DNA from 4 places in the Streptomyces sp. NPDC001678 genome. Region 4 is predicted to be linked to each of the others. Evidence: riboswitches for the same ligand, from Rfam matches in the RefSeq annotation. Region 4 holds a riboswitch; each other region holds the start of a gene.
What was found. A riboswitch is a leader RNA that binds a small molecule or an ion and turns the genes downstream of it on or off. The one in region 4 is predicted to bind cyclic di-AMP.
Positions count from the first base shown of each region.

Region 1: it holds a riboswitch for cyclic di-AMP, as region 4 does, so the genes downstream of both, ACFYZR_RS23085 (C40 family peptidase) here and ACFYZR_RS09245 (M23 family metallopeptidase) in region 4, are expected to answer to the same signal.
Region 2: it holds a riboswitch for cyclic di-AMP, as region 4 does, so the genes downstream of both, ACFYZR_RS19360 (M23 family metallopeptidase) here and ACFYZR_RS09245 (M23 family metallopeptidase) in region 4, are expected to answer to the same signal.
Region 3: it holds a riboswitch for cyclic di-AMP, as region 4 does, so the genes downstream of both, ACFYZR_RS16180 (transglycosylase family protein) here and ACFYZR_RS09245 (M23 family metallopeptidase) in region 4, are expected to answer to the same signal.

Region 1 is NZ_JBIAUP010000011.1:134,693-138,851, forward strand. Features, by position in the region: gene ACFYZR_RS23065 (8-amino-7-oxononanoate synthase) at 1-34, shown strand, start outside; gene ACFYZR_RS23070 (DUF397 domain-containing protein) at 55-321, opposite strand; gene ACFYZR_RS23075 (helix-turn-helix domain-containing protein) at 331-1,200, opposite strand; gene ACFYZR_RS23080 (ATP-binding protein) at 1,444-1,872, shown strand; gene ACFYZR_RS23085 (C40 family peptidase) at 2,121-2,609, opposite strand; cyclic di-AMP (ydaO/yuaA leader) riboswitch at 2,613-2,816, opposite strand; gene ACFYZR_RS23090 (hypothetical protein) at 3,102-3,431, opposite strand; gene ACFYZR_RS23095 (ATP-dependent Clp protease proteolytic subunit) at 3,437-4,075, opposite strand.
Region 2 is NZ_JBIAUP010000008.1:255,792-259,950, reverse strand. Features, by position in the region: gene ACFYZR_RS19370 (M16 family metallopeptidase) at 1-733, shown strand, start outside; gene ACFYZR_RS19365 (M16 family metallopeptidase) at 775-2,142, shown strand; cyclic di-AMP (ydaO/yuaA leader) riboswitch at 2,367-2,522, shown strand; gene ACFYZR_RS19360 (M23 family metallopeptidase) at 2,537-3,340, shown strand; gene ACFYZR_RS19355 (GntR family transcriptional regulator) at 3,533-4,159, shown strand, end outside.
Region 3 is NZ_JBIAUP010000006.1:428,278-432,436, reverse strand. Features, by position in the region: gene eno (phosphopyruvate hydratase) at 1-974, opposite strand, end outside; gene ACFYZR_RS16180 (transglycosylase family protein) at 1,279-2,028, opposite strand; cyclic di-AMP (ydaO/yuaA leader) riboswitch at 2,033-2,215, opposite strand; gene ACFYZR_RS16175 (transglycosylase family protein) at 2,475-3,488, opposite strand; gene ACFYZR_RS16170 (cytochrome P450) at 3,672-4,159, opposite strand, start outside.
Region 4 is NZ_JBIAUP010000003.1:531,314-535,472, reverse strand. Features, by position in the region: gene ACFYZR_RS09250 (MFS transporter) at 1-1,225, opposite strand, end outside; gene ACFYZR_RS09245 (M23 family metallopeptidase) at 1,374-2,591, opposite strand; cyclic di-AMP (ydaO/yuaA leader) riboswitch at 2,603-2,738, opposite strand; gene ACFYZR_RS09240 (PP2C family protein-serine/threonine phosphatase) at 2,878-4,104, opposite strand.

The sequences.
Region 1 (4,159 bases), on a different contig from region 4:
CACGATCGTGAGGACCGCGCCGGCCGCCGGCTGACGGTTCCGGCTCGCGCCGGCTCAGGACCCGTCGGCGTCCTCGCCCGGGGAACGGCCCGGGCCGCCGCCGTCCAGGTCCGTGACGAAGGCCGACCAGGTGGTGCGGGGGAAGAGCAGGACAGGGCCGGCGTCGCGCCGTGAGTCACGCACGGCGAGCAGCTCCGTACCCAGGAGCGCCGTCTCTACGCAGTTGTTCATTCCCGTGCTGTAGCTGCTGCGGTGCCATACCGCGGCGCACCGAGCGGGCTGGGCCGATGCAGAGGGTACGTACCGAGGCATTGCGGACATGTCGCCTCCCTATGCGCCGTCACTGATCCCGGCGATGTATTCCAACGATTTCTCGTGCGACAGGGCGTGCGCCCGGAGCGTCGTGAATGCGGAGGCGTACGCCCGGAGGTCCTCTTTCCGCTCCAGATAGAGGCTACTCGTCAAGTGGTCGAGAACAACCACGTCCAGATCGGCGATGCGCGGAAATGAGAAGATAACGAAAGGGCCCGTGATGCCGATATGGTTGCCACTGGTGAACGGCAGTACGTGGAGCCGCACATGCGGCAGTGAGCCCCTTTCCAGCAAATGCCGTAGCTGTCCCGTCATCACCTCGGGGCTGCCCACCTCGTGCCGCAGCACCGCCTCGTCCAGCACCGCGCACAGCTCCAGCGGCCGGCGCCCCCCGAGCACCGCCTGCCGGGCCAGCCGCACCCGGACGAGCTCCTCGACCTGCTGGGCCGGCGGATCGCCGAGCGCCGCGCGGGTCACCGCCCGGGCGTAGTCGGGTGTCTGCAACAACCCGGGCACCACCGCGGTCTCCAGCGTGCGGGCGTGGGAGGCCTCCGACTCCAGGCTGATGAAGTCGAGATACGCCGAAGGCAGCAGGTCGCGATAGGCGTACCACCAGCCGCGCCGCGCCCCCTCCGCGTCCTTGGACCCCGCCCCGCACAGGGCCCCCAGCAGAGCCCGCAGCTCCGGGTCCGACACCCGGTAGACATCCAGCAGCCGGGCCACATCGGCGGGTTTCACCCCGCTGCTGCCCGTCTCGATCCGGCTCACCTTCGACTGGTGCCAGCCGACCGCGCAGGCCGCCTCCCGGCTCGTCATCCCGGTCAGCTCGCGCTGACGGCGCAGTTCCGCGCCGAGTTTGCGGCGGCGCACCGCGGGTCCGTACCGCATCAGCTCTCCCTCCCCGCCGCTCACATGGAAGCGTCGTGATAACCCTTGACGCGTTGTTCACACACCCCGCGTCAGAGTCAATAAACCAGTGTCACGGCCAAATCCGGTCGCTCGTCGTAGAGTTCACCGCTTTGAGCGACAGATATATCCACAATCCGGTGGATCACACCCATCGCGGCCGTTATCAGTGGGACGCTGGCGCACAAGAGCCGGGCCGAGCCTCGGTGGGAAAGGGACAGCGCCATGGCAGATCACCAGGAAGCATCCGTCACCCTGCCGAGCGCTCCCGCCTCGGTCTCCGCCGCCCGCCGCCATGTCATGGACGTTCTCGTCACCTGGGGCCTGACGGACGGGACGGACCTGGCCGACACGATCCGGCTGATCCTCTCCGAGCTGGCCACCAACGCCGTGCAGCACACCCGGGGCCAGTCGCCCACCTTCACCGTGGAGCTCCGGCTGGACCGGGAGGAGCGGCTGCGGGTCGGGGTCACCGACAGCCACCCGCGCCACCCCAGGCGGCTGCCCGCCGCCGTCCAGCAGGACAACGGCCGCGGCATGGTGATCGTCCGCGCGCTCACCGCCGAGTACGGCGGCAGGGTCGTCGTCACCCCGACCGCCGACGGCGGCAAGACGGTGTGGATCGCACTGCCGTGGACGGTGTCCGTCCGCTGACCGGCAGCGCGGAGGGGCCGGGCGGGAATGTCCGCCCGGCCCGGCGCTCTTGTGGAGCCGCGCACAGGAACCGGTGGGTTCTCGGGTGTCGCTGGTGCCGGTGGGCACCGCACGGCAGTCGGGTCCGCTGCCACGGGAGACGCGCTCGGCGCGCGGGAAGCCCGGCGCGACGGGTACGCGCGTTGGATTCTGCGGGACGACGGGGGCGGGAAGCGGTAGCCGCGCCGGTCGTCACCCGCGCCGGTGGTTCAGTCGTTCACTCGGCCGTACGAGACGCTTCTGGTCCAGATGCGCTCGAGGCGGACGACCGAACCGGTCTTCGGGGCATGCCAGATCAGATTGTTCCCGGCGTAGATCCCCACGTGGTAGACGCCGCCCCGGCCGTGGAAGAACACCAGGTCGCCCTGTTCCCGAGAGGGGGTGGGAATGTGTTCGGTGCGGTTGTACTGCTCCTGGGCGGTACGGGGCAGCTGCTTGCCGGCCCGTTTGAAGGAGTACTGCGTCAGCCCCGAGCAGTCGAAGCTGTACGGGCCCGTGCCACCCCATACGTAGGGGGAGCCCGCCTTTGAGGCCGCGATCCACAGGGCTTTGGTGGAGATGGTGGCGGCTTCGGCGTCGTCGACGACGCCGGGTGCCAGTACCGTTGCGCCGACGGCCGCCAGAGTCAGGGCGGATTTCACGGACAGGGGTACCACCCCGGCCCTGGACAGCCGTGAGGGACGTTTGTGCGCGCCCATGCCAAACCCTTCGTCAGCCGCCTGTGAAGGATGACCTGTCGGGTTCGGGCAGGCGAAGATGCCCGGCCGCCGAGGCGGCTTCACCCCAAGGGCTGGTCCGGAACTTCACAGCTCCGGCCCTCCCGTCGTGCCTGGGTCCTCCATCCCCGCCGATGCACTCATGTCGACCAGCGCCCGGGCGGCGGCGGGGTTCGGCGTCCGCCCGGACCGCCCCGCCGTGGTGGCGGGGTCTTGTCGTCGGAGGGATCTTGGCGCAGCCGCGCCGGGCACGCCGAGGGGATCCCGGCATATGTGAGCCTCGTCACCGTTGGGCAATTCCGGTGGACGCGGGGCGATTTGACTCCTGCGGATTCCCCCTGGTGAGCCGGTCACCTGCGGCGCGGGCGATCACCCCGAGCGCAAACCGCGCGTACGGCCCGACATGATCACCACGGGTTGTCTACGATCCCATCCGCTGTCTGAAGGAGATCGAGGGAAGAATGTTTCCGCTCCTCAGTTCGCAACCGAAGGCGGCAAGGTCACCCGCAGCGCCCGGCGTTCACCGTCCAGGACCCGCATCGCCCGCGCCAGCGTTCCCGCGTACACCTGTCGTTCTCCCCGCTCGTACATCGTCGCCAGCGCGTCGCGCAGTCCCGCGGCCGCGACCACGAGCCTCTGCGCGGCTCGTAGCCCGCCGTACGTGTCCTGCGCGCGGGCCGGGTTGATCCGTCCGAGCTGATCCAGTACTTCCAGATAACGGTCGACCAGCTCGCCCTCGGCCCGGGTCAGCGCGGGCAGCGGCGGCAGCTCCGGAGGGAACCGGTGGGACGGCCCGTGCGGCATCCCGCTCACCTCTCCCTGGCCGGCGCGCCCTGCGCCCGGCGGTCGGCGACCACCGCGTCGGCCAGGCCGTGGGCCACGGCCCCCGCCGCGTCGAGGACGGTGTCGCGCTCGACGTCCCGCCGGATCCGCTCCGGGCTCCGCCCGGTGTGCAGCGCCAGCATCTCCACCAGGGTCTCCCGGGCGCGCAGCATCTCGGCGGCCTGGATCTCCAGGTCCGAGGGCTGCCCCCGGACGGGCTCGGGCAGGGCCGGCTCATGGACGAGGACCCGGGAGTGCGGCAGCACCATCCGCTTGCCGGGGGTGCCGGCCGCCAGCAGCACGGCGGCGGCCGAGGCGGCCTGGCCCAGGCAGTAGGTCTGGACGTCGCAGCCGACGTAGCGCATGGAGTCGTAGATGGCGCACATCGCGGAGAAGGAGCCGCCGGGGGAGTTGATGTAGAGCGCGATGTCCTGCCCTGGCGCCGCGTGCTCCAGGTGCATCAGCTGGGCGATCACATCGCTCGCCGCCGCGTCGTCGAGGGCCGTCCCGAGGAAGACCACACGCTCGGAGAACAGCTTGGAGTAGGGGTCGAAGGTGCGCGTCCCGCCGCTGGTGCGTTCGGTGAACTCCGGCAGGACGTGCCGGGCGAGGGGTCGATGGTCCATGGTCACGCCTTTCGAACGGGTCGATCGGTGATCTGTAAAAAATGTACAGGACGTACAGGGGATTAGAATGGGACCGGATTCTGG
Region 2 (4,159 bases), on a different contig from region 4:
CGTCGGCGACATCGACCCGGAGCAGACGCTCGCCTGGGTCGAGAAGTACTTCGGCTCCATCCCGGCGCACGACGGCAAGCAGCCCCCGCGCGACGGCCGGCTGCCCGACACCATCGGCGAGCAGCTGCGCGAGGTCGTCCGCGAGGAGGTGCCCTCCCGCGCCCTGATGGCCGCCTACCGCCTGCCCCACGACGGCACGCGCGAGGCCGACGCCGCCGACCTGGCGCTGACCATCCTCGGCGGCGGCGAGTCCTCCCGCCTCCACAACCGCCTGGTCCGGCACGACCGCACCGCCGTCGCGGCCGGCTTCGGCCTGCTGCGCCTGGCCGGCGCGCCCTCGCTCGGCTGGCTGGACGTCAAGGCGTCCGGCGGCGTGGAGGTCTCCGCGATCGAGGCCGCCGTCGACGACGAGCTCGCCCGCTTCGCGGCCGAGGGCCCGACGCCCGAGGAGATGGAGCGCGCCCAGGCCCAGCTGGAGCGCGAGTGGCTGGACCGGCTGGCCACCGTCAGCGGCCGCGCGGACGAGCTGTGCCGCTTCGCCGTGCTCTTCGGCGACCCCCAGCTCGCCCTGACCGCCGTTCAGCGCGTCCTGGACATCACCCCCGCGGAGGTGCAGGAGGTCGCCAAGGCCCGGCTGCACCCCGACAACCGCGCCGTGCTGGTGTACGAGCCCACGCCCCAGTCCGGCACCGACGCCGCCGGCGAGAACGAGGAAGAGGAGGCGGACCGGTGAGCGACGCCGTAGCCGCGAGCACCCAGACCGTGAAGGCCTCGATGGACTTCCACCCGCAGCCCCAGCCCGGCACCGCCACCCCCTGGGCCTTCCCCGCCCCCGAGCGCGGCCTGCTCCCCAACGGGCTGACCGTGCTGCGCTGCCACCGCCCCGGCCAGCAGGTCGTCGCCGTCGACGTCGTCCTGAACGCGCCGCTGGCCGCCGAGCCCGAGGGTCTGGACGGTGTCGCCACGATCATGGCGCGCGCCTTCTCCGAGGGCACCGACAAGCTCAGCGCCGAGGAGTTCACCGCCGAGCTGGAGCGCTGCGGCGCCACCCTCGACGCCCACGCCGACCACCCCGGTGTCCGGCTCTCCCTGGAGGTCCCGGCCTCCCGGCTGGGCAAGGCCATGGGCCTGCTCGCCGACGCCCTGCGCGCCCCGGCCTTCCCGGACAGCGAGATCGAGCGCCTGGTCGACAACCGCCTGGACGAGATCCCGCACGAGCTGGCCAACCCGGCCCGCCGGGCGGCCATGGCGCTGGCCGCCGAGCTCTTCCCGGCCGGCTCCCGGATGTCCCGCCCCCGGCAGGGCGCGCAGGAGACCGTCGAGCGCGTCGACGCCGCGGCGGTCCGGTCCTTCTACGAGGCCCATGTCCGCCCCGCCACCACCACCGTGGCGATCGTCGGCGACTTCACCGGCATCGACCTCGACCGCACCCTGGCGGAGTCCCTGGGCGCCTGGACCGGCACCGCCGCCGAGCCGCTGCCCGTGCCGGCCGTCACCGCCGACGACACCGGCCGCGTCGTGATCGTGGACCGGCCCGGCGCCGTGCAGACGCAGCTCCTCATCGGCCGTACCGGCCCCGACCGCCACGCGAGCGTCTGGCCCGCCCAGATCCTCGGCACCTACTGCCTCGGCGGCACCCTCACCTCCCGCCTGGACCGCGTCCTGCGCGAGGAGAAGGGCTACACCTACGGCGTGCGCTCCTTCGGCCAGGTGCTGCTCTCCGCCCCCGACGGCACGGGCACGGCCATGCTCGCCATCAGCGGCTCCGTGGACACCCCCAACACCGGCCCCGCGCTGGCGGATCTGTGGACCGTGCTGCGCACCCTGGCGGCGGAGGGCCTGACCGAGGCCGAGCGCGACGTCGCCGTGCAGAACCTCGTCGGTGTCGCGCCGCTGAAGTACGAGACGGCCGCGGCCGTCGCCGCGACCTTCGCCGACCAGGTCGAGCAGTACCTGCCGGACGACTTCCAGGCGCGGCTGTACGAACGCCTCGCGCAGGCCGGCACGGTGGAGGCCACGGCGGCCGTCGTGAGCGCCTTCCCGGCCGACCGCCTCGTCACCGTCCTCGTCGGTGACGCCGCCGAGATCGCCGAGCCCGTCAAGGCCCTGGGCATCGGCCCGGTGACGGTCATCCCCGCCTGACGGCGGCTCACCACCCCGGCGCGGCGGCCACGCTGCGCCGGGGCCCCTTCGGCGCATGGGTCCGTTGTGACCCATGCGCCTCACTTATGTCCACTTTCAGGCGGTGGTTGTGTGTTGGTCGTGTGGCGTACGTCATAAAAACCCACTTCTGTTTGCTGTTCGAATCTGACGCCGATTAGCGTCAGGCCCGGCAGCCCGCCATTCGGAGCCGTGACCGCGGCCCCGGGCAGCCATCGCCGAGTCCCCGAGGCGTCAGCCGAAGGGGAGCCGGGGACCCAAACGTCCCTGGGGTGAATCGGGCCCCTCTCACGAGGGATCCGTAGGAGACCTTCCTGCTCCGAACCCGTCAGCTAACCCGGTAGGCGAGAGGGAAGGAAAGGAAACAGCCGTAGACATGGCGTTCACCCGTGCCACCGGGAAGCACCGTCGTCCGAGCCGCGCCGCCCGCGTCAGCGCCAACGTGGCGGGCATAGCCACCCTGACGGCCGCCGGCGTCGTCGCCGGTGTCGCCGCCCCGGCCTTCGCCGCCTCCGACGACGCTCAGCGCCCCGAGGACACCGGCCTGACCCAGGCCGTCGTCATCGGTGACGTCATGGCCGAGCACGTCGACGCCCAGGCCGAGTCCCAGCGCAGCGCCGCCGACGAGGCCGCCGCCCGCCTCCAGGCCGAGGAGAGCGCCAAGCAGAAGGCCGTCCAGGCCAAGCAGCGCTACGAAGAGGCCCAGCGCAAGGCCGAGGAGGAGCGCGCCGCCAAGGAGAAGGCCGCCCGCGACGAGGAGCGCAAGCGCCTCGGCGTCTTCGTGAGCCCGATCGACGGCTCCTACGTCTCCACCGCCTACAAGGCCTCCAGCGGCCTGTGGTCCTCCGGCAGCCACACCGGCATCGACATGCACGCCGAGACCGGCACCTCCGTCCACGCCGTGGGCATGGGCACCATCGTCGAGGCCGGCTGGGGCGGCGCCTACGGCAACAACGTCGTCATCAAGATGGCCGACGGCACGTACACCCAGTACGGCCACCTGTCCTCCATCGACGTCTCCGTCGGCCAGACGGTCACCCCGGGCCAGCAGATCGGCCTCTCCGGCGCCACCGGCAACGTCACCGGCCCGCACCTCCACTTCGAGGCCCGTACGGCCCCCACCTACGGCTCGGACATCGACCCGATCGCCTACATGGCGGCGCACGGCGTCAACCTGTAACGACGCGCGGCGACTTCCGAAAGGCCCCGGCCCCCGGCCGGGGCCTTCGTGTTTGGCCAAAAAATATCCATGAAACGGCGGCACCATCGGAAAACGCCCGGGATTGCCATAGAGTCGCCGAACGGACGTCAATCGGCCGTGCTGCACGGAGATTGAGGCATGAGGCGGAGGTAGACCCATGCGGGGCCGTACGTGAGCGGCGACGGCGAAGGGCCGCGCGAGAGCCGTCGTATTTCCACGCACGCGGTGTGCACCGCCATCCGCGACGACATCGTCTCCGGCGCTTTCCCGCCGGGCAGCCGGCTCATCGAGGAAATCCTCGCCCGCCGCTACGGGGTCTCACGGGTGCCCGTGCGCGAGGCGCTGCGCACCCTCGCCTCCGAGGGCTTCGTGACCACCCGCCGGCACGCCGGCGCCTGTGTCGCCGAACCCACCGAGCGCGAGGCCGCCGACCTCCTCGACATCCGGGCCCTGCTGGAGCCGCTGGGCGCCGCCAAGGCCGCGCAGCGGCGCTCCGAGGCCCATCTCAAGGTGCTGCGGGGCCTGGTCAGGCTCGGTCAGGAGCGGGCCCGCGCGGGCCGCTGCGCCGAGCTGCGTCAACTCGGCGACTGGTTCGACGAGACGCTCGCCCAGGCGTCCGGCAGCCCCTCGGTCGCCGGGCTGCTGACCCAGCTGCGCCGCAAGATCGCCTGGGTGTACGCCCCGGGGCCCGTGGTCCGGCCGCTGGAGACCTGGGAGGCGTGCGGGGCGCTGGTGGACGCGGTGGCGCGGGGGGACGTGGAGCGCGCCCGGGAGCTGGCCGCCGTACGGGCCGGCCGT
Region 3 (4,159 bases), on a different contig from region 4:
TCGATGCCGCGGGCGAGGCGCTCGGGGTTGGTGACGAACAGGTCGTCACCGACGAGCTGGACCTTGTCGCCGAGCTGCTCGGTGATGGTGTTCCAGCCGGCCCAGTCGTCCTCGAACAGCGGGTCCTCGATGGAGACGAGCGGGTACGCGGCGACGAGCTCCGCGTAGTACTCGGTCATCTCGGCGGCGGTGCGGTCCTTGCCCTCGAACTTGTAGACGCCGTCCTTGTAGAACTCGGAGGCGGCCACGTCGAGCGCGAGCGCGATGTCCTGGCCGGGGGTGTAGCCGGCCTCCTTGATGGCCTCGAGGATGAGGTCGAGGGCCTCGCGGTTGGAGCCCAGGTTCGGGGCGAAGCCGCCCTCGTCGCCGAGGCCGGTGGACAGGCCGCGGCCCTTCAGCACCTTCTTGAGGGTGTGGTAGACCTCGGTGCCCCAGCGCAGGGCCTCGGAGAAGGACTCCGCGCCGATCGGCGCGATCATGAACTCCTGGATGTCCACGTTGGAGTCGGCGTGCGAGCCGCCGTTCAGGATGTTCATCATCGGAACGGGCAGCAGGTGCGCGTTCGGGCCGCCGAGGTAGCGGAAGAGCGGCAGGTCGGACGCCTCGGAGGCGGCGTGCGCGACGGCCAGGGAGACGCCCAGGATGGCGTTGGCGCCCAGGGAGCCCTTGTTGTCGGTGGCGTCCAGGTCGAACATGGCCTGGTCGATCAGGCGCTGCTCGGTGGCGTCGTAGCCGACGAGCTCCGGGCCGATCTGCTCGATGACGGCGAGGACGGCCTTCTCGACGCCCTTGCCGAGGTAGCGCTTGGGGTCGCCGTCACGGAGCTCGATGGCCTCGAAAGCGCCGGTGGAGGCGCCGGACGGCACGGCGGCACGGCCCGTGGAGCCGTCGTCGAGGCCGACCTCGACCTCGACCGTGGGGTTGCCTCGCGAGTCGAGGATCTCGCGAGCTACGACGACGTCGATGGACGGCACGAGGGTCTCCTTCGTGTGTGTCTGGAGTTCTGCACCACGAGCCTAACGGGCGCCGGGGGCTCCGCCCGCCCTTGGTCTGCTCCCCGGGCCGAAAATTGGCACAAACGCCGAGAACACCGGACGAATCGTCGGTGTGTTCGCTCAACGAGGACGCGGGATCGACCGGCAGAACGAGCGGAGCCCCGCTCCGATGCGGCTCGGGGGGAAGTCGCATCGGAGCGGGGCGGCCGCTCGGCCGGCCGGAGCCTTCGTTCGATGGCTCCGGCCGGCCCTCGCTCAGCGCAGGTGGATCAGCGCGGATGGATCAGCGCAGGTGCAGCTGCTGGCCCGGGAAGATCACGTCCGCGTCGGGCACGATCTTCTTGTTGAGCTCGTGGAGCTTCTGCCAGCCGCCCTGGACCTTCTGGGAGACGGCGATGGTGGCGAGGGTGTCGCCCTCCTTCACCTGGTACTCGCCGTCGCCCTTCTGGACAGTCTGCGGGGCGGTGTGCTTCGGCGCCGGGGCCTCGTCGTCGGAGTCGTCCGACTGCTGGACCGGCTTGCTGCTGTGCTTCTGCTGCGGCGCGGCCTGGCGCTTGCTGCGGTCGGCGTGGGACTGGGCCTTGCCGTAGGCGCCGGACGCGGACTTCGTGGACTTCTTCGCGACGTAGCCGTCGGAGTCGTCCGTGTCGACGTTCGCCTTGGCGCCACCACGGGCGAGGCCGGTGCCAGGAGCGCACTGCCAGGCGCCCGGGCCCTGCATGGCGAGCAGGCGCTCGGCGGTGGCGATCTGCTGGGACTTGCTGGCCAGGTCGGCGCGCGGGGCGTACTGCTTACCGCCCGCAGCGGCCCAGGACTCGTTGCTGAACTGCAGGCCGCCGTAGTAGCCGTTGCCATTGTTGATGTGCCAGTCACCACTGGACTCGCACTGGGCGACCTTGTCCCACGTGGAGACGGAGGCGGCGTTGGCAGAGGTCGCGACCATCAGAGGGGCGGCGACAGCCGCGCCGGTGACACCGGCGAGCGTGACGATGCGGACGGCCTTGGACGGACGACGGTGCTTGCCCTTGGACATAAGTCGGTTTCCTCACCGACGCCTACGAGGTGAGCTGTCGGGTTCGGGCTGTGAGTTCGCCCGGCCCGGTGCGCTTTCGCGTTCCGGGCTTCACCCCAAGCCGTTCCGCTCCTTCGGCCATTGGCCTTGGGACCGTTCCGGCGACTTACCTTGGTTCCCCCGCTCCTGCCTACGGCGCTTGCGCGACGACTCCCCCGGCCGCCGGCAGGATTCGGCGTGCGGCCGTGGTGCTCGCGGTGGCGAGCGGTGACGACGGTAATCACAGGCGGCCGACGGGTTCAAACCCCACTTTTCAGCCACCGATGGCCTGAGTTGGCCCCAGAAACCTCACGTTTCCGCAGGTGAGAGGCCATTCGAGCAAATCGGATCCAAGGCATCCGACGGTCAGTCAACGAGACCCATGTCTCACTTTCGACCGGAACAGACATTCGCCTCGAACCGGAGCGCTACTGCTTGATATCAAGCTTCTGACCAGGGCGGATAAGGTCCGGATCAGAACCGACTGCTTTTTCGTTCTTCTGATACAGCGTCTGCCAGCCTCCGGAGACCGAGTGTTGCTCCGCGATCGCTGACAGATTGTCACCGGGCCGCACGGTGTAGTCGTTCGCGGCGGGCAGTTCCGTCCGGCCCTCGCCACCCCGGGAGGGCCGCTGAGCATCGCCGGAGCCCGACGGGTCGGCACGGTGCCGGCCGTTGCCGGGGGTCGCGTCGGCATCGCCGGGAAGCGGCGAAGCGGAAGGCGAGGATCCCGTTCCAGGGGTGTCCGAGGGCGTGTTCGCCGAGGTGTTCGAGGGGCTGCCGACCGGGGCGGTCGGGATGGTGGTCGGATCGGCCGACGCGCCGGTGCCCGTACCCGTCGTCGGCCGCCCCGACGGGTCCGACGGGTCCTTGCGGTGCTTGCCCGCGGAGGTGTCCGGGGACGGGCTCGTGGAAGCGGACGGGGTGCCGGAGGAGCCCGGCGTGGGCGAACCGGACGAGCCGGGCGCGGGCTTGGGCGACCCGGAGGACGGGGCGGACGGCGCGGGCGACGTGCGCTCGGGCGCGGGCTGGTTGCCGCGCCCGGGCGTACGGGGGCGGCTCGGCTCCGGCGCGGCGGAGTACGAACCGTCGCCCGGGTCCACCTCCGGCTCCTTGTCCTCGCCCCGGTCCGCCTCGCCGGCCAGGCCCGAACTCACCGCGCAGCTCCGCCAGGTGTCGGCGCCCTCCGCCTTGAGGATCCGCTCGGCCACGGCTATCTGCTGGGACCGGCTGGCCAGGTCGGGGCGCGGCGCGTACGCGATGCCGCCGTACTGCTCCCACATCTGCTGGGTGAGCTGGAGGCCGCCGTGGAGGCCGTTGCCGTTGTTGGCGCTCCACATCCCTCCGCTCTCGCACTGGGCGACCTTGTCCCAGGTACCCGCGTCGGCGGCGACGGCGGATCCGGTCGCCAGCAGCGGAAGTGCCGCGCTGGAGGCCGTCACCCCCGCCGCGACCACGATGGCGGGTATCTGACGGGGACGGCGATGTCTACCGGTTCCTGAGAGCATCTGCGGGCCTCTCGCGTAGGCGGCGTTCGAATGGTCGCAGACCCTAGCGAGGCCTCCCCGGAGTCACAAGCCGGTGTAGCGGAGGTCACGTGCCGATAAACACGGATTGACCGGGCATCACACGAGGGGGTTTTGGGGTGTGAACTCCACGGGCAAAGTACGCAATCCACGCATGATCAGGCCGCCGCGCCAGCGCAGGTCATCGGGTTCGGCGGCGAGGGATAGGTCGGGCAGCCGGCGCAGCAGCGTCGCGATCGCGGCCTGGCCCTCCAGGCGGGCGAGGGGCGCGCCGAGGCAGTAGTGGATGCCGTGCCCGTAGCCCAGGTGCTGGTTGTCGCGCCGGGACAGATCAAGGGTGTCGGGGTCGGTGAAACGCTCGGGATCGCGGTCGGCGGCGGCCAGGACGACCAGTACGGGATCGCCCTCGGCGATGCGCTGCCCGCCGAGGGTCAGGTCCTGGGTGGCGAACCGCCAGGTGGCGAGCTCCACCGGGCCGTCGTAGCGCAGCAGTTCCTCGACGCCCGTGGCGAGGAGGCTCTCGTCGCCCTCGGCGAGGGCGCGCTGGAGCCGGGCGCGCTGCTCCGGGTGGCGCAGCAGCGCGTAGG
Region 4 (4,159 bases):
AGGCGATGGCCATGGCCCGGGTCTCCATCGGGAAGATCTCGGAGACGGTGAGGTAGGCGCTGCTGGCGCCCGCCGAGGCGAAGAAGAGGACCACCGCCCAGCAGGCGGTGAGGGTGACGGCGTTCAGGTGCCCGGCGCCGAACAGCCAGGCGGTGCCGAACAGCAGGACCCCGGCCAGGAGGTATGTCGAGGAGATCATGATGCGCCGGCCGAGGGTGTCGAAGAGCTTGCCCAGGAAGAGCGGGCCGAGGAAGTTCCCCACCGCTATGACGGCGAAGAAATAGCCGGTGCGGGATGTGGAGACGCCGAAGAAACGGGTGAGGATGGCGCCGAAACCGAAGGTGATCGCGTTGTAGAGGAACGCCTGGCCGATGAAGAGGGCGAGGCCCAGGGCGGCCCGGCGCCGGTAGTCGGAGAAGACCGTACGGGCGATGTCACGGAATCCGAAGCTCTCGCGCTGACGGATGGTGAACCGCCCTTTGGCGGGCGGGAGGGGAACGCCTTTCTCCGCCACGACGCGCTTCTCGATCGACGTGACGAGCCGTTCGGCCTCCTCCGCCCTGCCGTGGATGAACAGCCAGCGCGGACTCTCCGGCACATGACGGCGTACGAGCAGGATGACCAGCCCCAGGATCACGCCCAGTCCGAAGGTCAGCCGCCAGCCGACGGCCTTGGCGAAGATGCTGGTGTCGAGCATCAGGACCGACAGCAATGAGCCCGCGATGGCACCCAGCCAGAAGCTGCCGTTGATGATGAGGTCGACACGGCCGCGGTAGGCGGCCGGGATCAGTTCGTCGATGGCGGAGTTGATCGCCGCGTACTCGCCGCCGATGCCGAAACCCGTCACGAAGCGGAAGGTGAAGAACCACCAGGACGAGTACGAGAGCGCGGTCAGTGCCGTCGCGGCCAGATAGACCGCGAGCGTGACCATGAAGAGTCTTTTACGGCCGAAGAGATCCGTCAGCCGGCCGAAGAAGAGCGCCCCGGAACAGGCGCCCGCCACATAGAGCGCGGCCGCCACTCCCGTCACTCCGCCGGAAGTGATCGGCAGGCCGCTGCCCTGCTCGGAGAGCCGGCCGGCGATATTGCCGACGACCGTGACCTCCAGGCCGTCCAGGACCCAGACCGTGCCGAGACCGATCACCACGGTCCAATGCCACCGGGACCAGGGCAGCCGGTCCAGGCGGGCGGGCACGGACGTGGTGATCGTCGCGGTGGTCGTCACGTCATCTGATTTCCCGATCGCTCACAGAACATTCCCGGGATATCCGATATCGGAGGTTTCTCCGGCCGCTATGACCTGATTGGCCTGTCCGGCTTGCGGCTTGCGGCTCGCGGCTCGCGGCTCGCGGCTCGCGGCTCGCAGCTCGCGGCTACGGCTCCAGGCCTCTGCCCCGCAGCCACGACAGCGGGTCCACCGGCGCGCCACCACCCGGCCGTACCTCCAGGTGCAGATGCGGCCCGGTGACATTGCCGGTCGCGCCGACCCGGCCGATGACCGTGCCCGCGCCGACCTTGCCCGACGTGACCACCATCGACGACAGGTGGCAGTACCAGACCTCGGTCCCGTCGTCGAGCGTCAGCACGATGCGGTAGCCGTACGCGCCCGCCCAGCCCGCCTGGGTGACGGTGCCCCCGCCGACCGCCTTCACCGGGCTGCCGGTGGGAGCGGCGAAGTCCTCGCCGGTGTGGTTCGCGGACCACATGTTTCCCGCCTGGCCGAAGCCGGCGGTGAGGGTGTACGAGGCCACGGGGAGGGTGAAGGGTCCACCGCCGGTGCCACGGTGCGCGGAGCCGGACGAGCCTGACGAGCCTGACGAGTCGGATGAACTGGAAGAGCCGGCGCCTGTCGTCCCCGCCGCCTCAGCCGTCGCGGTGCCGCCATCCGCCGCCTCCCGTGCCTCCCGCGCCTCCCGCTGCGCGGCCTCGTACGTCGCCGCCTTCGCGTCCGCCGCCTCGCGCTCGGCCGCCTCCCGCTCCGCCGCGGCCTTCTCCGCCGCCGCCTTGCGGTGCTGCTCGGCCGCGGCCTGGGCGACGCGCGCCTGCGCCTCGGCCTCGGCGGCGCCCTGCTGGTGCTCGGCCTGCTGGAGGATGCGGGCCCGCAGCACCTCGCCGGCGTCGGCGGTGTCGCGCACGGTACGTACCGTCTCGACCGGGGCCTGCCGCGCCTCGGCAGCCTGCTGTCCGCCCTGACCCTGCTCGTGCTGACCCTGCTCGTGGCCGCCGGCCATGAACGCGCCGACGACCGGGATGCTCTGGGTGAGGTCCGGCATGGATATGGAGGCCTGCGGACGGTCCTGGGCGCTGGCCATGCCGCCCGCCCCGACCGCCGCGATCATTCCGGCGCCGAGCACCGCCCCGCTGCGCGCCATCGTGCCGCCGCGCGGCTTGACGACGCGGTGCCGGCCGCGGACGGGCGCCGCCGGGTGGTCCTCGCCGGGGACCCACTCGTCGGCCGCCGACCGGGGCGTAGGGGCACCGGGGGCCTCAGGAGTCGGATCCGGCTCGTAGGGGGGAACGTAGGCGGGAACGAACGGAGGGTCGTACGAACTGCCGTCGAACGCGGAGCTGTCGGACCTGTTGGACGCCACGAAGGCGACTCCTTTCCTTCCTGTTCGCCTACCGGGTTAGCTGTCGGGTTCGGAGAAGGAAGGTCCCCTACGGGCCGGTGTGCAGGCCCGATTCACCCCAAAAGATGGTTCCCCGGTTCCGCCCACGGGATTCGGCGAAGGCGCACGGCACCGCCCTTGCGACGGCTGCAACGACCGCGCTGCGTTATCGAACGTTAATAGACAGAGCGGCTGGATTCCAAGCCGAAAGGGTGAATCCAGCAGGCGCGTTGGGGCGCTTTATAAGGCGCTTACTTCTGATAGTTCGTCAGTCGTTATGGATCTGAGGGGATTGCAGGCGCACGGTACGGGCGGTGACCTGGGGACGTTTGTGGGTGATGGGCGCGGTACGGAGCCTGCCGTCGATCCGCCGGATGGCGAGCAGGGCCATGTCGTCGTCCGTACGCCCGCCCGCGTGCCGGGACACATCCGCCGTGAGGGAGTCCAGCAGGGCGTCGGGGCTGCGGAACTGCTTGCCGTGCAGCCGTGGCCGGGGGTCATAGAACGTCCCGGCCGAGTCCCTGGCCTCGGTGACCCCGTCGGTAAACAGCAGCAACGTCGCCCCCACCGGGAACTCCCACTCCTCCACCCGGTCCGGCCACACACCCAGGTCCTCCATCCCCAGCGGCAGGGCGGGCGCTCGGGGGTGGGTGTCCCCCACGGTGCCGTCGGGATGGAGCAGGAGCGGGGGCGGATGGCCGCGGTTGACGATGCGCAGGGCGCCCGCGCCCGGCTGGACCTCGGCCAGGACGGCGGTGGTGAACCCCTCGGCCTGATCGACGTTCGCGCGCCGTGCGCCCTCCCGTCGCAGCGCACGCTCCAGCCGTACCGCCAGCCCCTCCAGCGTGCGCTCCTGCTCCGCCGCCTCCCGGAACGCGCCGATCAGGATCGCGACCGCCTCCACCGCGCCGAGTCCCTTGCCCCGTACGTCGCCGACGATGACGCGGACGCCGTGCGGGGTGTCCTGCACCGCGTAGAGGTCGCCGCCGATCCGGGCGTCGGCCTGCGCGGCGACATAGCGCGCGGCCACGCGGAGTCCGCCGATCCGGGCCGGGGGCGTGGGCAGCACGGCCCGCTGGGCGGCCTCCGCGACGCTCCGCACGGACGCCAGCCGGAGATTGCCGCGCCGTACGACGCGGTTGATGCCCAGGGCGAGCACCCCGACGATCAGGACGGTGACGACCTCGGTCACCGACTCGCCCATCTCCGGCGCCTGCCGCGCGAGGGAGAGCGCGACCATCGCCGCCAGGGCCACGGCCGCCGTGAGCAGGGTGGCGAAGAGGGAGAGGAGCGGGGCGGCGACGAGGGGCGCGGAGACGAAGAAGGGGGCGGAGGAGTACTTGGGGGGCGTGAGGACGTCGAATGCGATGCCGCCGGCGATGACGGCGGCGGGGAGACAACGGGCGAGACAGCGGGCTGCGACGGCCGTCGCCCGCCCGGGGAGCGGCTCGCAGAGCGGATCCGGTCCGGGCAGCGGCCCGTCTCGCTTCCCCACCGTGTGTTCTCCTGACCGGCCGACGTTCCTTGCTCCGCATCCCACCTTTGCGGCT